3 regions of the Zhihengliuella flava genome follow, and region 2 is predicted to be linked to each of the others. Evidence: riboswitches for the same ligand, from Rfam matches in the RefSeq annotation. Region 2 holds a riboswitch; each other region holds the start of a gene.
The links. A riboswitch is a leader RNA that binds a small molecule or an ion and turns the genes downstream of it on or off. The one in region 2 is predicted to bind S-adenosylmethionine.
Positions count from the first base shown of each region.

Region 1: it holds a riboswitch for S-adenosylmethionine, as region 2 does, so the genes downstream of both, IW252_RS07220 (flavin reductase family protein) here and IW252_RS05135 (methylenetetrahydrofolate reductase) in region 2, are expected to answer to the same signal.
Region 3: it holds a riboswitch for S-adenosylmethionine, as region 2 does, so the genes downstream of both, IW252_RS07555 (hypothetical protein) here and IW252_RS05135 (methylenetetrahydrofolate reductase) in region 2, are expected to answer to the same signal.

Region 1 is NZ_JADOTZ010000001.1:1,563,293-1,569,124, forward strand. It holds gene dnaB (replicative DNA helicase) at 1-584, opposite strand, end outside; gene IW252_RS07210 (hypothetical protein) at 1,085-1,441, shown strand; gene IW252_RS07215 (DUF1801 domain-containing protein) at 1,435-1,908, shown strand; gene IW252_RS07220 (flavin reductase family protein) at 1,929-2,453, opposite strand; SAM riboswitch class IV at 2,468-2,583, opposite strand; gene rplI (50S ribosomal protein L9) at 2,774-3,235, opposite strand; gene rpsR (30S ribosomal protein S18) at 3,254-3,493, opposite strand; gene IW252_RS07235 (single-stranded DNA-binding protein) at 3,557-4,150, opposite strand; gene rpsF (30S ribosomal protein S6) at 4,207-4,512, opposite strand; gene IW252_RS07245 (transglycosylase family protein) at 4,740-5,444, opposite strand; gene IW252_RS07250 (M18 family aminopeptidase) at 5,736-5,832, opposite strand, start outside.
Region 2 is NZ_JADOTZ010000001.1:1,107,016-1,112,847, reverse strand. It holds gene IW252_RS05145 (MFS transporter) at 1-502, shown strand, start outside; gene IW252_RS05140 (nuclear transport factor 2 family protein) at 507-1,502, opposite strand; SAM riboswitch class I at 1,757-1,861, shown strand; gene IW252_RS05135 (methylenetetrahydrofolate reductase) at 1,947-2,927, shown strand; gene metE (5-methyltetrahydropteroyltriglutamate--homocysteine S-methyltransferase) at 2,987-5,335, shown strand; gene IW252_RS05125 (aminotransferase class V-fold PLP-dependent enzyme) at 5,447-5,832, shown strand, end outside.
Region 3 is NZ_JADOTZ010000001.1:1,628,686-1,634,517, forward strand. It holds gene IW252_RS07530 (FHA domain-containing protein FhaB/FipA) at 1-468, opposite strand, end outside; gene IW252_RS07535 (FhaA domain-containing protein) at 465-1,232, opposite strand; tRNA gene IW252_RS07540 (tRNA-Leu) at 1,476-1,559, shown strand; gene IW252_RS07545 (hypothetical protein) at 1,707-2,042, opposite strand; gene IW252_RS07550 (hypothetical protein) at 2,202-2,549, opposite strand; gene IW252_RS07555 (hypothetical protein) at 2,611-3,222, opposite strand; SAM riboswitch class IV at 3,252-3,368, opposite strand; gene IW252_RS07560 (hypothetical protein) at 3,416-4,138, opposite strand; gene IW252_RS07565 (DUF4011 domain-containing protein) at 4,179-5,832, opposite strand, start outside.

The sequences.
Region 1 (5,832 bases), 460 kb from region 2:
ACGCCGATGATGCCCTCGCCGCGGCTGCCGGCGGACTCGATCTCATCGACGGTGCCCTCGATGATGTCCCGCAGCGGGACGTAGTCCTCGCCGCCGCGGCGCTCCGCGACGGTCATGACCTCCGCCTGCGCGGTGTTGACGATGTCCTCCACCTCGCCGTCTTGCGAGTAGCCGAGCTGGACGATCTTGGTGCCGGCATCGACGAGGCGGCGCAGCACCGCGCGCTCGGCGACGATCTCCGCATAGAAGCCCGCGTTGGCCGCCGTCGGGACGGACTGAATCAGGGTGTGCAAATACGCGGGGCCGCCGACGCGGGAAATGTCTCCGCGCTTGGTCAGCAAGTCCGCGACGGTGACCGCGTCCGCGGGTTCTCCACGGCCGTAGAGGTCAATGATGGCCTCATAGACCAGCTCATGGGACGGGCGATAGAAGTCCGGGCCGCGCAGGACTTCCACGCAATCGGCGATGGCGTCTTTGGAGAGCATCATGCCGCCGAGCACCGACTGCTCGGCGACGATGTCCTGCGGCGGGGTCCGCCCAGCGTCCGCGGAGTGCTCCTCGATCTCGCTGTGGGTCAGTGTCACCAAAGGTCCTTTCGCCGGCGCCGACGTTTGCCTCAATGATCCACCCGGCAGGGCACAAAATAGGTACGCGTTCGCGCGCGAGGCTGCTTGAACTGTAGGCCCCCTCAGCCCCCACGCCAAGGGAGTTATCCACAGGGGCTGTGGGTAAACGCGCCCAACCTGTGCACAGCGTGGGGACGACCCTGTGGACAGCGGATTATTTTCTCTCCTAAATACATTCTGACTAGTACTTTCATGTGTGTACAGGTGTGGATTCACACATTTTTGTCCCCAACCTTCAGCCTTCACTGAGGGTTGAAGGCCCGGAGAGGACACCCGGGTGTTGAAAACCAGCCCCACTTATCCACAGCTTGGCCCGGGTTACCCACAGACACGCCCGAACCCCGCGCACATGCTCCTCAAGGGTGATGCGCTCCGGGGACAAGCGCCGTAGATTAGTCACTAGGCACCGCGCGGATCGGCTCGGTGCGGCTTCGTCACGCGGGACTAGGAGGCACCAAGTGTTCGGTATTTCGGTCACGGAGGCACTGATCTTCCTCCTCGTCGTCGCGGCGATTGTCGCCGGACTGTGGTGGATCTTTAGCTCCCGGCCCCACTCCGGGCTCAGCGAAGAGGAACAGTACATTCAGCAGCTGAATCGCCAAGTCGAGGAGCAGCGGCGGCAGGACGAGCAGCGCGCGGAGCAGATTCGTCAAGAGAGCCAGCAGCGCTTGCCGCACTCGTCCTCCGCGACTCCCTCCGCGACACCGCAGGACCCCACCTCACCGCCGGCGGAGAACGGAATTCCGCAGGACCCCACGGCACCGCCCCTCGGCGAACCCATCGTCAAGCGCCTCACGGGGTCTCCCCGGTGGTGAAGCGCGCAGCGGCACCGGTCATGCAGCCGACCGACGTCGACCCCCGCGAGTTCATCGCGTCCGTCGAGAACGCGCGGCGCCGCGAGGACGCCTCCGTGCTCGTGGAGCTCCTGGAGGAGATCAGCGGCCACCCCGCTCAGATGTGGGGGCCGTCCATCATCGGATTCGGCAGCTATCACTACCGCTACGCGTCAGGCCACGAAGGCGACGCCCCGGCCCTCGGGTTCTCCCCGCGCAAGGCTCACCTCGTGATCTACGCGATTAACGACACGGAAGAATCCGCTGCAGCCCTTGCGGACCTCGGAAAGTACAAGCGCAGTACGGCCTGCCTTTACGTGAACAAGCTGGCGGACATCGACCCCGACGCGCTGCGCCGGTACCTCGTGGAGAGCTACCGTCACGTCATGGACGCGATGCACCGCCCGGACCCTGATAGCGGAACCACGGAGCGCGCCCGACGCGACTGACCGGCCGCGGGGCCACTGATTTAGTGGGCGAACGCCGGCTCGGCCAGGGTGGTAAAGCCCGAGTTGTGGAACAACAAGGGCCGCGCCTGGCTGGGGTGTGTGGAGTGCCCGTGCACCCGCAAGAGCACCACGTAGTGATCCCCCGCCTCGATCTGCTGCTCAACGCTGGTCTCCAACCAGAGGGAGGCGTCGCGGAGGAACAGGGACCCGGCGTCGTTGGTCTCGAGGGCGAGCCCAGCAAAGCGATCCCCGTCCCGCGAGGCGATCTGCTGGCAGACCCCCTGATGCTCGCTCGCGAGGATGGACACGCCAATTCGGCTGGCTTCGCTGACGATCGGCCAGGTCCGCGACGTCTTTTGGACGGCGAACATCACCAGTGGCGGGTCTAGGGACACCCCCACGGTGAAGGAGGAGGCCACGATCCCCTGCGGTCGGCCGTCGATCACGGCACAGAGCGCGGCAATACCGGAGGGGTGCTGGGCAAAAGCGTGCCGAAGGGCCAGCGGGGAAAGATCATCGGAAAGAACGGACGCGTGCGCAGTCATGCTCACCACCTGTCGTGCGGTACTTGCCCGACCGGTTTTCCGGTGGGCCGAATCGTCACCTGGAGCACCCCACTACCGAGGAGAGGGTTGCCGTTCAACGAGCCAGGGCTTTACGTTGAATCTCTTGATTCAGTCCCCACGTTACGGTCCGTGGCGCACCGTGGCCAAGGCGGGCCGCAATATTTCGCAAGGTTGCCACCGCCCCAGGGGCCACCAACGCCGAGGGGCGCGCCGTCGTCGTCCGTTAAACGCGTGAGGCCCCACCCACTCGGGGCGGGGCCTCACGGCCGAAGTCCGGGAGCGGCTATCGCCGCGGCCAGTTACTTCTTCTTGGCAGCCGGGACGACCTGCAGCGCGATGGTTGCGGAAACGTCCTCGTGCAGACGCACGGTGGCCTCGTAGTTGCCGGTGGCCTTGATGTGCTCCGGCAGCTCGACCATGCGCTTGTCGATGGAGCCGAGCCCCGCGGCCTCAACGGCCTGCGCGACGTCGGCGCCCTTGACGGTGCCGAACAGACGACCGGAGTCGCCCGTCTTCACCTGCACCTTGACCGGCTTGGAAGCCAGCTTGGCGGCAACCGCCTTGGCCTCTTCCAGCGAGGCAACGGCGCGGGCAGCGCGGGCGGCCTTGATGGACTCGACCTGCTTCTCGCCACCCTTGCTCCAGGTCACGGCGAAGCCGCGCGGCAGAAGGTAGTTACGTGCGTAACCGTTCTTCACCTCGACGATGTCGCCAGCGGTACCGAGACCGGTCACTTCGTGGGTCAGAATGAGCTTAGCCATAGTTGTTGTCCCCTTCCCTTAGCCGCGGCCAGCGCCGGAGTAAGGCAGCAGGGCCACCTCACGGGCGTTCTTGATGGCCTGCGCAATCTTGCGCTGCTCCTGCACGGACACGCCGGTCACGCGACGAGCACGGATCTTGCCGCGATCAGAGATGAACTTACGCAGCAGGGCGACGTCCTTGTAGTCGATGACAGTGATGTCAGCGGCCTTCAAGGGGTTGGACTTTGGTTTGGGCTTGCGAATATCAGCCTTAGCCATCGTGGAGCTCCTTAGTGTGTGGAGCCCGCAGAGTGTTCTGCGGGATGGTGAATAGAAATAGGTTTAGAAAGGCGGTTCGTCGTTCCCAGCGCCCCAACCGCCACCGTTGTTACCACCGGTGGAGGGAGTGGACCAGGGATCGTCGGCCGGGGCGCCCCAGCCGCCACCGGCGTTGCCGCCGGACTGCTGCTGCGGTGCGGCGTTGCCGCCGCCAAAACCGGCATTTCCGCCGCCGAAGCCGCCTGCGGGAGCACCGCCGCCGAAGCCACCCTGATTGCCTCCACCGCCATTGCGCTGGGTGCGGGTGACCTTAGCGGAGGCGTAACGCAGGGAGGGGCCGATCTCGTCGACATCCAGCTCCATGACGGTGCGCCGTTCGCCTTCCTTGGTGTCGAACGAACGCGACTTGAGCCGACCTTGGGCCACAACACGCATGCCCTTGGTCAGCGTCTCGGCGACATTCTCGGCAGCGTCGCGCCACACCGAGGAGCGCAGGAACAGCGTTTCGCCGTCCTTCCACTCGTTGGTCTGGCGGTCGAACGTCCGCGGGGTGGAAGCGATGGTGAAGTTGGCCACCGCAGCGCCCGACGGGGTGAAACGCAATTCCGGGTCACCGGTGAGATTACCGATGACCGTAATGACTGTCTCGCCTGCCATGACTGTCTCCTGACGTGTCGGTTCGTTCGATTACTCGAGCAATTCCCGCAGGGGAATTACTTGGCGGAAACCTTCTGATCCTCCGGGCGGATGATCTTGGTGCGCAGGATCGTCTCATTCAGAGACAGCTGGCGATCAAGCTCGGCAGAGGTTGCCGGGGTGGCGGTGAAGTTGACCACGGCGTAGATCGCCTCGGACTTCTTCTGGATCTCGTAGGCCAGACGACGGCGGCCCCAGATGTCAACGTTTTCGATGGTCCCGCCATCGTTGCGGACAACGTCCAGGAACTTGCCGAGCGTCGGCTCGACGGTACGCTCGTCGACCTCTGGGTCGATCAGCACCATGAGTTCGTAAGCACGCATGTGAACCCACCTCCTTTGGGCTAAACGGTCACGGTCTCTCCGTAACAGGAGGTTCTTTGCGTTGGTTGCCGGCCCACCCGCTTTTCGGGCAGGGGTGTAGACAACCTCATCTATCCTACCCGATAGCACGCCCGGGCCCTGACGGACCCGGGCGTGCTCTCCAACACGAGGAAATGAGGGGCGGACGACGGCGCAACGGCCGCCGCCCGCCGGACGTCTCGGCGCTCTTAGGCGACTGGCAGGTTCAGCTCCTGGCCCACGAGGATCAGGTTCGGATCGTCGATCGCCTCCTGGTTCACTGCGTAGATTGCGCGCCAGTCATCGATGCCGTGCTCTTCGGCGATGACGGCCAGAGTGTCACCGGAGGCCACCGTGTGGTCTTCACCGGAATCCTCGGCGGCGACGGCGGCAACGTCCTGACCGATGCCCTGTGAGCCGGCCTGCGGGGCTGGCTCAGCCGGGGCCTGCTGCGCGGGCTCCTCCGCCACTGGCGCTTCGGCCTGCGTTTCGGCTGGGGCGGCCTGCGCCTCAACCTCGGTGGTGGTCTCGGTTTCGGGGGCCGGCTCAGCGTCGGCGGTGCCGGAGAGGCCAAGCTCCGCGGAGCAGGCCGGCCAGGCGCCCCAGCCCTGCGTGGCCAGCACGTTCTCCGCGATGGCGATCTGCTGGGACTTCGAGGCGTCGGCCGGGTTGCCGGAGCCGCCGAAGGCCTCCCACGTGCTCATGCTGAACTGCAGGCCGCCGTAGTAGCCGTTGCCGGTGTTGATGGACCAATCGCCACCCGACTCACACTCGGCGAGCGCCTCCCAGGTGGAGGTCGAGGCGGCGTTGGCCGGGGCTGCGGCCAGGGAGGCCGCGCCCGCGATCGCGACGACGGCGGCCGAACCGGCCAGCCCGCGGCGCATGTACTTCTTCGTGTCCTGCTGCTTGGTCATGAGATCTCCTGAAGTCGTGGTCACTAGCGCGATCACGACAGGTTGTTACCAAATCGTGACTTAATCACGGTAAGGCAACGCCCGGGGAGCCGGGCAAGCCAGATCGTCCGTTCACAGCGATTCCTGAGCACTTCGGCAGGCCCGGCATAGCCCACGCATAGGCCACACAAGCCGCGCGAGGAGCCCCAAATCGCCGTCGATTCGGCGCAAGCAGATGGTCGGATGCAGCGATGCGGCAGCATGAGTTGTCCGGGCCGCACAGGTGGTCCAGTTGCTGCGAATCTGAGCGGGTTAGCTCGCGAACAACCGCACGCCCACCCTGGCCAGCCGCCACGGGTCCGCCACGCCGCACATCTCCCGCGCGGAATGCATCGACAGGAGCGGAATG
Region 2 (5,832 bases):
CGTGTTCGGCCGCGGTCCCACCGAGTACGGAGTCCTCGGCTCCATCACCGCCGTCGGCACGCTCGGCGCGGCGCTCTGGGCGGCCCGCCGTGGCCGGTTCCGGCTCCGTTACCTCGTCGGCGGCGCCGTCGTGTTCGGGGTGGCTGGCGTCGCCGGTGCGCTCATGCCGTCCTTCTGGTGGTATGCGCTCACGCTGGTGCCCGTCGGCCTCGGGGCGGTGACGTTCCTCAACGGCTGCAACACGTCCATTCAGCTGTCCGTGGCACCGCAGTATCGGGGCCGCGTGCTGGCGGTCTACATGGCGGTCGTCCAAGGCGGGACGCCGATTGGGGCGCCGCTGATTGGCTTCATCGGGGACACGCTCGGCGCGCGCTGGGCCGTGGGGCTCGGCTCTGGCGTTGCCCTCCTCGCCGGGGCGTGGGCGCTGTACTTGGTGCTGCGCGGGCGGTTCGTCATCCGGGATGACAACCCCGCCACCGGTTCGCTGCCCGCGGTGAAGTAGCGCGCTATTCGACGGCGACGGGGGTGACGGTCACGTTCGACGTCGACACGTCGAGCTTTGCAGTGAACGTGTAGGTCTCCGTCACGTCCACGTCCGTCATCGCTCCGGTGGCTAGGTCCTGTTCCGTGAGCTGGAGGGAGACGTCCGCCTCCAGCGGGGCGAGGACCCAGCCGCCGTCGAACCCCGTGATCTGGATCTCCGGATACCGCTCGACCTCCCAGTCGATGGTGCTGGCGTCCACCCGGTCGACGGTGTCATACGCCAGCGGGCAACCGGCGGGCATGAGGACTTGCTGCTCGGTACACCCGTCGAGGTAGGCGCGCACCTGCTGATCCACCTCATCCGTCAGCGCCTGAGTGGGCTGTGACACCAACTGAACGGGATCCTCGGCGTCGCTGTACTCGGTGACAATGCGGCTGGTTTCCTCCGCCCGGAAGAATTGCTGCTCAAAGGACGCGGTGACGATCGCCGGCGGGAGGACCGGGAAGGTCGCCGCGCCGGCCTCGAGCGGTGCCTCAGTCCCGTTGACCACAACGTCCGTGGTGTTGGCCGCGTTGACCTGCACCTGCGGCAGCTTTCCCACCTGCAAGTCCCACTGGTCGAAGAACAGCCACTGCTGGCCGGTGCGCACCAGCCGGAAGTCGGTGTGGTAGCCGCGGCCTTCTACGCCGTAGGAGACCCGCACAGACGCGCGGTCCCCCTCCCGGTCTTCTTCCTCGATCTGCACGTCGCCGAGGGCCGCAGCGGAGGCCGCCAGCGGTTCGCGGGAGAGCATCAGGCCATTGCCTTCGGCCGGGGCGTCGAGGTTGAGGTAGCCGAGCGCGGTGGCGCCGTCGCCCTCCTGGAGAGCGGCCACGTAGTCAGCCACCACGCGTTCGGGACCAAAGTGCTTGGCATTGACGACGGCGATGGCCACGCCGGCCGCCACGAGGACGACGATCAGGGCCACCGCCCAGATGGCGATGACCCTGCGAAGCCGCGCTCGGATCGTGGTGTGCACGGGCCATACGCTACCAGCGGCGCAGGCTGCGGCCGTTCTTTGCGGGCGCGGCCGGTTTCCCGGCGCAGGCGCGGGTACACCGCGACGTACCGCGTCATCATCACGTCTTATGACGCGCGTGAGACGCGGCACCCCGGATTTCCGGGGGACACATCCGGCCACACGGAGTCATCGCGGGTCATGTGCAGCACTGTGAAGCGCCCGCCGCCGACTCATTTGTCCGTTCTCCCGCCGGCACCGCAGTCTGGTTCCACAACCCATCCAGAGCGGCTGAGAGATCTGGCTCGACGACGCCGCAGCAACCATCCGGACCCGGCCCTGCCGGCTCGGAACGGTGCTACCGCCAGAAGCGATGGAGACGCATCCACGGTCCCCACGCCCACCGTCGTCGTACCCGGTGGGTGTGCGTGGCGTACTCCTTCGCACTAACTGCGAGGAGAGACGATGACAGATCTGCAGGCATCGACGGCACCGTCGTTGTCCTACGAGCTCTATCCGCCCCGGAATGAGGCGGCCGCCGGCAGCCTCGTCGAGACGATTGCGGCGCTGGAGGCCACGGCACCCGACTACGTGTCCGTCACCTACAACGGGAGCCCCGCCCGGCGGCGGGCCTCCGTCGAGCTGATCGGACACCTGATCGAACACACCCGACTGCGCCCGCTGGCCCACCTGACGTGCGTGGGGGAGAGCCGCGCCTCCCTGGACCGCCTGGTCAATCACCTCGTGGCACTCGGGGTGCGCGGGGTGTTGGCCCTGCGCGGCGATCTACCCCCGGGGCACGACGCCGTCGGGCCGGGCGAGCTGCCCTTCGCCCGGTACCTCGTGGAGCTGATCCGCGAGGTGGAGGCGCGCCGCTCCGCCTCGCTGGCCGCGGGGCGGCTGGCGATCGGTGTGGCCGCGTACCCCACGCGCCACCCCGAGTCGCCGAGCTTCCAACACGACGTCGAGGTGTTGCTGGCCAAGGAACGGGCGGGCGCGAACTTTGCCATTACCCAGATTTTCTTCGACGCGGCCGAATACGCCCACCTCGTGGCGGCCGCCCGCGCCGCCGGGGTACGGATCCCCATCGTGCCGGGGATCATGCCCGTCAACAGTGTGCGGCGGCTGACCCGGCTGGCGGAACTGGCCGGGCTGGCCCCCGACGCCGCGCTGCTGGCACGGCTGGAGCGGGCGTCGACTGATGCCGAGCGTCGCCGCATCGGGATCGACCACGCGGCCGCGTTGGCCCATGAAGCCTTCGTGGCAGGAGCCCCCGGCCTGCACCTGTACACGTTCAACGACGCGGTGGATTCCGTCGCCGTCGTGGACCAGCTCGGCCTCACGGGCGCCGGGACGGCGGACGCGGCGGGCGCAGATTTCGGCGACGCCAATGCGTTGGCTAGCGCCTACGCGGAGGCCGCGAACCGGCCGCTCGCCCACGCCTGAGCCGGCCGCCACACCAACACATTCCCTTTGATTTCAACCCACTCACCCTAGGAGTCACCATGACCACGTTCCCGAACGCCACCATCCTCGGCTACCCGCGCATCGGCCCCCGGCGCGAGCTCAAGCGCGCCGTCGAGTCCTACTGGGCCGGCCGCAGCACCGAGGCGGAGCTGGAGTCCGCCGCCGCGTCGCTGCAGGACGCCACCGTGGAGCGGCTGCGCGCGCTGGGTCTGACCGAGTCCTCGGCCATTCCCGCGGACTTTGCGCTGTACGACCAGGTGCTGGACACCACGGCCGCCTTGGGCGCCCTCCCGGCCCGATTTGCTGACCTGGCCGGGCCGGGCGGGGAAATTGGCCTCGACGCGTACTTCACGCTGGCCCGCGGTGACGCCGAGCGCGCCCCGCTGGAGATGACCAAGTGGTTCGACACGAACTATCACTACCTGGTCCCCGAGATCGGACCGGAGACCAGCTTTGCCGCGCTGGCCGACCGCCTCGCCGGGATCGTGCGGCGCCATCGGGCCCGCGGCGCCACGCTCCGCCCCGTGCTCGTCGGGCCCGTGACCTACCTGCTCTTGGCAAAGGCGGCCGACGGCGCGCCGGAGACCTTCCGGCCGATCGATCGCCTGAACGACGTCGTCGCGGCCTACCGCGGCGTCATCGCGCAGCTGGCCGACGCGGGGGCCGACTGGGTGCAGCTGGACGAGCCAGCCCTCACCACCGAGCACGGCAGCGCCCACGTTGACGACGCCGTGCTCGCCTACCGCGAGCTCGCCGATGCCGCGGGGTACGACGCCGGCACCCGCCCGGGACTGTTCGTCACCACGGGCTACGGCACGGCGGGCGACCCGGCCGCGCCGGGGCAGGCGCTCGCCGAACTCGCCGCCGCCGGCGTCGATGCCGTCCACGCGGACCTCGTTCGCGGCGCACGCCCCGGCACCGAGGCGCTGCAGGCGCTGGGGGACACCCGGTTCGTCGCCGGCATCGTGGACGGACGCAACGTCTGGCGGAACGATCTGGCCGCCTCCGCTGACTTGCTCACCTCCCTCGAGGCAGATGCCTCGGTGGCCACCAGCACCTCCCTGCTGCACGTCCCGCACGACGTCGCCGCTGAGACCAACCTGCCGTCCCCGCTGCCGCACTGGCTGGCGTTCGCCGACCAGAAGGTGAGCGAGGTGCTGACGCTGGCCGCCGGCGTCGAGCAGGGCCCGAACCGCTCGGCCGAGGTCGCGGCTCAGATCCAGGAGTCGGAGGACGCGAAGGCCGAGCGTGCCGCGGCCGAGGGCGTGCGGCGCGCCGAGGTGCGGCAGCGCACCGCGGCCATCACGACCGAGGACGCGACCCGCGCCGATGCCGCCGATCGGGCGGCGGCCCAGGCCGAGCGCCTGAGCCTGCCGGCGCTGCCGACCACCACCATCGGTTCCTTCCCGCAGACGGGCGAGGTCCGCAAGGCCCGTGCCGCCCACCGCGCCGGATCGCTGACGAATGAGGAGTATGACGAGTTTCTCCGCGCGGAGATCAAGCGGGTCATCGACCTGCAGGAGGAGATCGGTCTCGACGTGCTGGTGCACGGCGAACCGGAGCGCAATGACATGGTCCAGTACTTCGCGGAGAACTTTGACGGGTTCGCGGCCACGGAGCACGGCTGGGTGCAGTCCTACGGCTCGCGCTGCACCCGCCCCTCCATCTTGTGGGGCGATGTGTCGCGGCCGGAGGCGTTCACCGTCCCGTGGATCGAGTACGCGCAGTCACTCACCCAGAAGCCGGTCAAGGGGATGCTCACCGGGCCGGTGACCATCCTCGCGTGGTCGTTCGTTCGCAACGATCAGCCGCTCGCCGAGACGGCCAATCAGGTGGCGCTGGCCCTGCGCGACGAGGTCGCTGACCTGGAGGCCGCTGGCATCGCCGCCATTCAGGTGGACGAGCCCGCGTTGCGCGAACTGCTGCCGCTGCGCGCGGCCGACCAGCCGGCCTACCTGGACTGGTCCGTCAACGCGTTCCGGCTGGCCACCTCTTCCGTCCGCGTGGACACGCAGATTCACACCCACCTCTGCTACTCGGAGTTCGGCGAGGTGATCTCCGGAATTGACGGCCTGAACGCGGACGTCACCTCCATCGAGGCGGCCCGCTCCAAGATGGAGGTCGCGGCGGACCTGCAGGAGTTCGGGTTCGGCCGCGGTGTGGGTCCCGGCGTCTATGACATCCACTCGCCCCGCGTGCCCTCGGCCGGCGAAGTGGAGGAGCTGCTGCGCATCGCCCTCGCCAGCGTCGGAGAGCGCCAGCTTTGGGTGAACCCGGACTGCGGGCTGAAGACCCGCGGGTACGAGGAGACGGTGGCCTCGCTGAAGAACCTCGTCGCCGCCACCGCCTCGGTCCGCTCCGTGGACCTGGCCGCCCAGCCGGCCTAACGGCCCGCTCGCCGCGAGCACCCACGGCGGGCCGGGCGCCGACGCCCACGCAGGCAGCGCCCGGCCCGCCGCCGACGATCAGCACACCACCGACGAGCTGAGGAGCCCCTCATGAGTTCGACCACCAGCATTCACGCCGGCTACACCCCCGCCGGCCCGCACTACCCCGTGGCCACGCCGGTCTACGCGAGTACAGCGTACGAGTTCGAGTCCTACGCCGCGGCCGCGGAAATGTTTGCCCTGACGCGAGCCGGGTTCACCTACACGCGGACCGGCAACCCCACCGTCGCAGTGCTGGAGCAGCGCCTCGCGGCGCTGGAGGGCGGCGTCGCCGCCGTCGCCACCGCCTCCGGTCAGTCCGCCGTCGCGCTGGCCCTCATGGCGCTCGCCGGCCGCGGCGACGCTGAACGTCCCGGCGGCCCGGGGTACGACGCCGGTCCGCGCCATCTGGTGGCGGCCCGCCAGCTGTATGGGGGAACGGTGGACCTGCTGACGGA
Region 3 (5,832 bases), 520 kb from region 2:
CCTCAACTCCATCACGGTCTTGCCGATTCGAATCTGCTGGCCAATGTCCACCGGCTGGGCGCGGGTGAGCTGGTTTTCTCCCAGGAAGGTGCCGTTGGTGGAGCCCAGATCCTCAATGAACCAGCGGCTTCCCTGCGGGAAGAGGCGCGCGTGCCGCGCGGATGCATAGTCGTCGACGAGGACCAGCGTGGCCTCTTGCGCGCGGCCGAGCAGGATGGGGCTGGCGGCGAGCTCAACGGTCTCACCTGCCTGGGGCCCTTCGACGAGTTCCAAGAGGTGCGGGTGTTGCTTGGGGGCGGGGGCCGGTGCTGTGGGCTCCGCGGACTCCGTCGTCGCGGGTGCGGCGGGCACGGTCGCCCGCTTGCCGACCAGAAGGTCTCGGCGCAGCGCCCCGACGATGCTCAGGATGAGGATCCACAGCAGAATGAGGAAGCCAAGGCGCATGGCAGTGAGCGCGAGTTCGGTCATGACCGACCTCCAGTGCGTTGGGGCAACATGCGGAACGTGATGCGGGTGCGGCCCATGGTGATGACCGAACCATCGAAGAGCTCCGCGCGGCCATCCACTTTGGAGCCGTTCACGTAGCTGCCGTTGGTCGATCCAAGGTCTACAGCCCACACCTTGCCTGCTTCGGAGCGGATCTCCAAGTGTTGGCGGGACACGCCCGTGTCATCGACGGGGATGTCCGTCTCCGAGGACCGGCCCAGCACGATCGAGTCCGAGTTCATGCCGTACCGCTTGTGGCCGATCTGCAGCACCGGCTGGAGCCGCGGTTCCGGTTCCCGCGCCGGCTGGGGGGATGGCTGCGGAGCGCGCGGCGCCGTCGTTCCCGCCTCAGCGGAGCTGGGCCCCGACTCGGGGCGGCGCACAATCTTGGCCTGTACGGCCAAGTCGCCGGCGCGGACGGCCTCGTCCTGTTCGAACGTCACCGCGACCTTGCCCGTGAGCGTGTAGTGCTGGCTGCGGGCGTGGTCGATTGCCACATCGCACAGCTCTTCGGCCAAGGCCGTGCCGAATTCTTGAATCTTCTCAAAGTCCGCTGCCGCGAGGCGCACGGTGAAATGATTGGGCGCGGTGGTGCGGCCCTCGCTGACGGTGAGCGTGCCGCGGTCCATCTGGTTGCGGACCTTGCTGGCAATCTCAACGGGCTGTACGCCCGCGCTGGAGGAACCGCGGAAGACGCTGGTGACCAGCTTTTCCAGGCCCCGTTCGACGTTGTCGACCAGACCCATGGCGTTGCTCCTTCCTACCGTTCCAAACCGACTGATTGCGTTTCGATACTACTTGCCCAAGATTGGATGCGTCCTGACCCGTGGCGGACTCACCTCAGATCGCAACGAATTTGGAATGCTTCCGGTTCCCCTCAGCGGGTGAATCGCCTCACGCGGGGCGGTGCCGATTAGGTGAGGGTGCCAAAGTATGGATAAGATAGTTCTCGCTGTTCGGCGCGGGCGCGTCGGATGACAACTACATATGCGCGAGTGGCGGAATTGGCAGACGCGCTGGCTTCAGGTGCCAGTGATCGCAAGATCGTGGGGGTTCAAGTCCCCCCTCGCGCACGCGAATGAAATGGCCCCTGACCTGGGATTTTATATCTCAGGCCAGGGGCCGTTTTTGTCAGAAGTGCTAGAAAAAGTGCTAAGACGGGACGGCGGTTGGCCGGACCCTGGATGAAAGCGATGCGGAAGCGGATAGAGCGGACAGCGTCACGCACTGCGAGCTGACCGCGTCTCCTCTGCCATTAGCTGCCGGGCGAGGTCATGGATGGCGCTTGCCTTGTAGACGATCCCCAAGTCGATTAGATCGCTGACCACGGGAATCCCGGAAGCCGCCGACGCAAGCATAACCGGCACTTGTCGTTGGTGGACGGCGGCGACGATGCCTAGGAGCATCGGAGGCTTCGCGGGGCCGCCGATCGTGATGTTCCCGTACTTGTCAGGTGCAGACGGTCTTGGGACGAGGAACACCGGGCTCCCGCTCGACCCAGGGAAGACGGAGGCATCGATGAGAAAAGTCGGTGTGTTCTCGTAATCGACGTTCATTCAGAAGAACAGTGTGGTACCTCAGGACAGTGGTGGCAGTTCATGTGTTCAGTCCTGTCGGTCGGGTTCCTGGGGTGCAATTCCGGCTTGGAGGGACCTTTGAGGATCGCGTCGAGAGTATCGGCACCGGTTCAGACGTGCTGGCTCCGCGGTGCTGACTCAGTGGTGATGATTGGCGTAGTCCTCCCACCCAGGGTCTGCGTCCTCGTAGTAGCCCCTCTCATGTTCAAACTCATCCGCCTCGACCAGCGACCCCAGCTCAGCCTCTTCGCCGGCGTCCCTGCTCCTGCTGATCAGTGCGCCGGCCCCGATGCCAACTGCGAGCTCCAGCCCGATGCCTGGGTGATGGTGGTTGACGTGGTCCTCCCAATTCGGGTCTGGGTTCGCGCCTGATCTCTGCTGCGACGACCTTCCGGCGTCGTGCACCTGCGGCGGCGGCTTCTTGCGCAGCATCTTTGCGACGATGAGGATCAAGATGCCGGTGCCGATAATTGCCAGTGCTTCCATGAGGTCCTCCGTGCTCGGTGAGCGGTGATCCGAGTATCCCTCGGACCACCGACATCCACCGTCAGCCGTGCCTCACGTCGGCATCCGTGAATGTGTTCGCGCCCAGAGCCTCTTTGTGCCGCCGGTACTCGCGAGGCGTCAGTCCGCGGGCTACGAGCTCCCGAGCGCGCTCGGGATAGCCGAAGACTTCGGGCAGTCCGCCGGCCTGCAGCTTCTGCATCGCCTCGTGGCGCACCTGCGAGCCGGGGTGCACGAAGCCGTGTGGCTCGTACTGGAACAGGTTCCAGCACCACGCGGTCGCCTCGCATCGTGTGTGCCCCGCCCAGCGGCCCTCTACGACCACCTGATCGGCGTCAGGCGCAGAGAGCGCCTCCTCGATCCTCATCCAGCCGAGCCTGCGCCGCTCCTCGGCGTCCGCCTCACGCTGGCGCTCCGTTTTCTGCTCGGCATCCGCGACGGCTCGCTCGACCAGTGCTTTGAGCTGTGCAGCGGTGAGCGTGACGCCCTCAAGGTTACCGGCGAAGCCGACAGGTGGATGGGCCGCCAGCACCGCGAGCGCGGCCTGCTCGACTTCCAACTCATGCCGGGTAGTCACCGGAATGCGGTGGTAGCTCAGGTCGAGCTCGCCCCACCAGCCGTCGCGGCGGGGGTTAACGTACTTGATGTCGGACATGGTGGATGCCCCTCTCCGGGGCAGAGCCCCATCGAATCTTGCATCACGAGATCTCGTGAGCCCGTTCTTCCCCTGGGACACCCGGGAATCGATGGATTCGGGTTGTCGCGTGACCAGCCAGGTACTTTGCGTCACGACTCTTGAACGTGGTGACGACTATACTTGAAGGCGCTGACGCCGCCCGCCCACTAGGCTACGGATCACCGTCTGATTCCCGAGCCGACCGATCAGGAGCTGTGCCATGGCCGATACCGACGCCGAGAGGTTCCTCAATGCCTTCTCCGAAATCGAGGATCAGCTCGCCCGGCAGTAGAGGCGTCGGCAGTAGAGGCGTCGTGAGAGGCATGACGATTGGGTGCCGTTCGACGAGCTGCTCTCGGGCTCCGACACTCTGCTCCAGCGGCAGAAGGACGTGCTCCGCCAGTATGCGAAGCTGCGGAACGCGATCGCGCACAGCAAGCGCATGGGCGGGAAGCCCATCGCGGACCCGCACATGGACACCGTGCTCAGCATCGAGAAGATCCGCGACAACCTCCTGAGGCCGCCGAAGCTGGTCGATGCCCTCGAGGGCTACGGACGCCCCCAGGTACTCGAGCTCGACGACGGCATCGGCGTGTTCCTCTCTCTGGTCGTCGAGCAGAGCTTCTCTCAGGCGCCGGTGCGCACTGACGACGGCTACCGCCTCATTACCACCAACGCCGTCGCCAGGCACTTCGCGCCCAGCATCATCGAGCACGGCCTTGTCGAGACCGCCACCATCAGGGCGGTGCTCGGCTTCGCCGAGACTGGCGACCGCCTCGAGACCCTCACCCCCGGCGCCACCGTGCTGGAGGCGATCAATCTTTTCTCCGGCGAAGCCAGCACCCGCGTCGAGCCACCTTCCGCGCTGCTGGTGCTCGACGCGACGAAAGAGCACCTGCCACAGGTGCTCTGCTCACGCTCCGACCTCTCGCAGCTCAGGGTGCCGTCGAGAGCCTGCCGTCCTGGTCCACCACCCGGCCACTCTCGACAGCTCGGTCGATCGCCTGGTTCAGGCGCGCATCGAGGATCGAGCCGTTCCTGTTCCAGCCGTAGAGCCTCGCAATTTGCACCGCGACCTCCGAGCGGGAGGCCCCGCCGACGTCTTGGACGAGGAGCTCGACGGCCCTCGCGAACTCGTCGACATGAACCTGCTCCGGCTTGCGTTGATTGCCGTTGCTCCGGACCTTCGTGACCGGTCGGCCCGGGACGTCGATAAAGTCGCCGTCGCGCACAACATCGGCCATCTCGATCGCCAGGTCGATGTTCTCCTTCATCCTCTGGGAGATTCTGCCGATGTGCCACCAGTCCCTGATCCGCTCGAACACCAGCGCCATGTGGATTGGGCCTTCAGCCCTCGCGAGGTTGTGCAGTGGCTCGACCAGGTACACGTGACTCCCGGGCTCGCCCGCGTCGGCCCAGAGCGGAAGGTCCTGCTCCGCCGCCTCCTTGTAGCGCACGACCCAGTCGTGGGACGCCTCCGACTGCGCGGGCACCGTTTCGACGTCGGGGCGCACGAGCTCGGGACGGCTCCGCCTCATCGCCGAGGTCCTGCCGGCGATGGCGTCCTCGATTGCGGCCCGGAGGCGCTGCTCCTCCGAGGCCTTGTCGCGGTACCAGGACGTGCCCCAGATCCGGTGCAGGGTCCAGCCCAGCCCTTCGAGCACCTGATCGCGCAGGCGGTCGCGGTCGCGCGCGGTGGGCGACGAGTGGTACTGGTACCCGTCGCACTCGACCCCGATTGCGAACACGCCGGACTTCGCGGGGTGCCGAACTGCGAGGTCGATGCGGAAGCCCGCGGCGCCCACCTGGGGCTCCACCTTGTAGCCCCACGACTCGATCGTGCGGATCACCGACTCCTCGAAGGGCGATTCCGGCATGAGCCCCGTCGCCGAGGACTGTGTCCCGAGCACCTCGATGCCGCGCTTCGCGAAGTCCAGGTACGCCCGAAGGGCCTCGACGTTCTCGTTCTGGGAGGCGGGGATGTCGTGCGCCTCCATCGAGGAGACTACCTCGATGCGCTGTCTCGCCCGCGTGACGCCGACGTTCAGTCGCCGCCAGCCCTTCTCCTTGTTGAGCACGCCGAAGTTCGTCGAGACCTTCCCCGCCTCGTCGGGGCCGTAGCCGACCGAGAACAGGATCACGTCGCGCTCATCGCCCTGCACCGACTCGAGCGAGCGGACGAAGAAGCCGTCGAGTCGGTCGCTCGTGTCGAAGTGCTCATCGAGGTCGCGGTGCGACGCCCGGAGCTCGTCGACGGCCGCTGTCACGGCCGAGGCCTGCGCCACGGAGAACGTGACCACGCCGAGCGAGGCCCCTGGTCTGGTCCGATAGTGGTGGATCACCCGCTGGGCGACGACCTTCGCCTCGCGCGGGTTGTCCGCACCGCCGCCTCGGCGATACATGCCGTCGGCCAGGAAGAACTCGACGCCGACGTCCGGGCCGTCCTCCTGCGCCGATGGGTAGGTGATGAGCTTCCCCTCGTAGAAGCGGTAGTTCGAGAACGCGATCAGGGCCTCGTGGCGCGACCTGTAGTGCCAGCGCAGCCCGAGGTTCTGGAACGCGCCCGCCGACTTCGCCAGCTCCAGGATC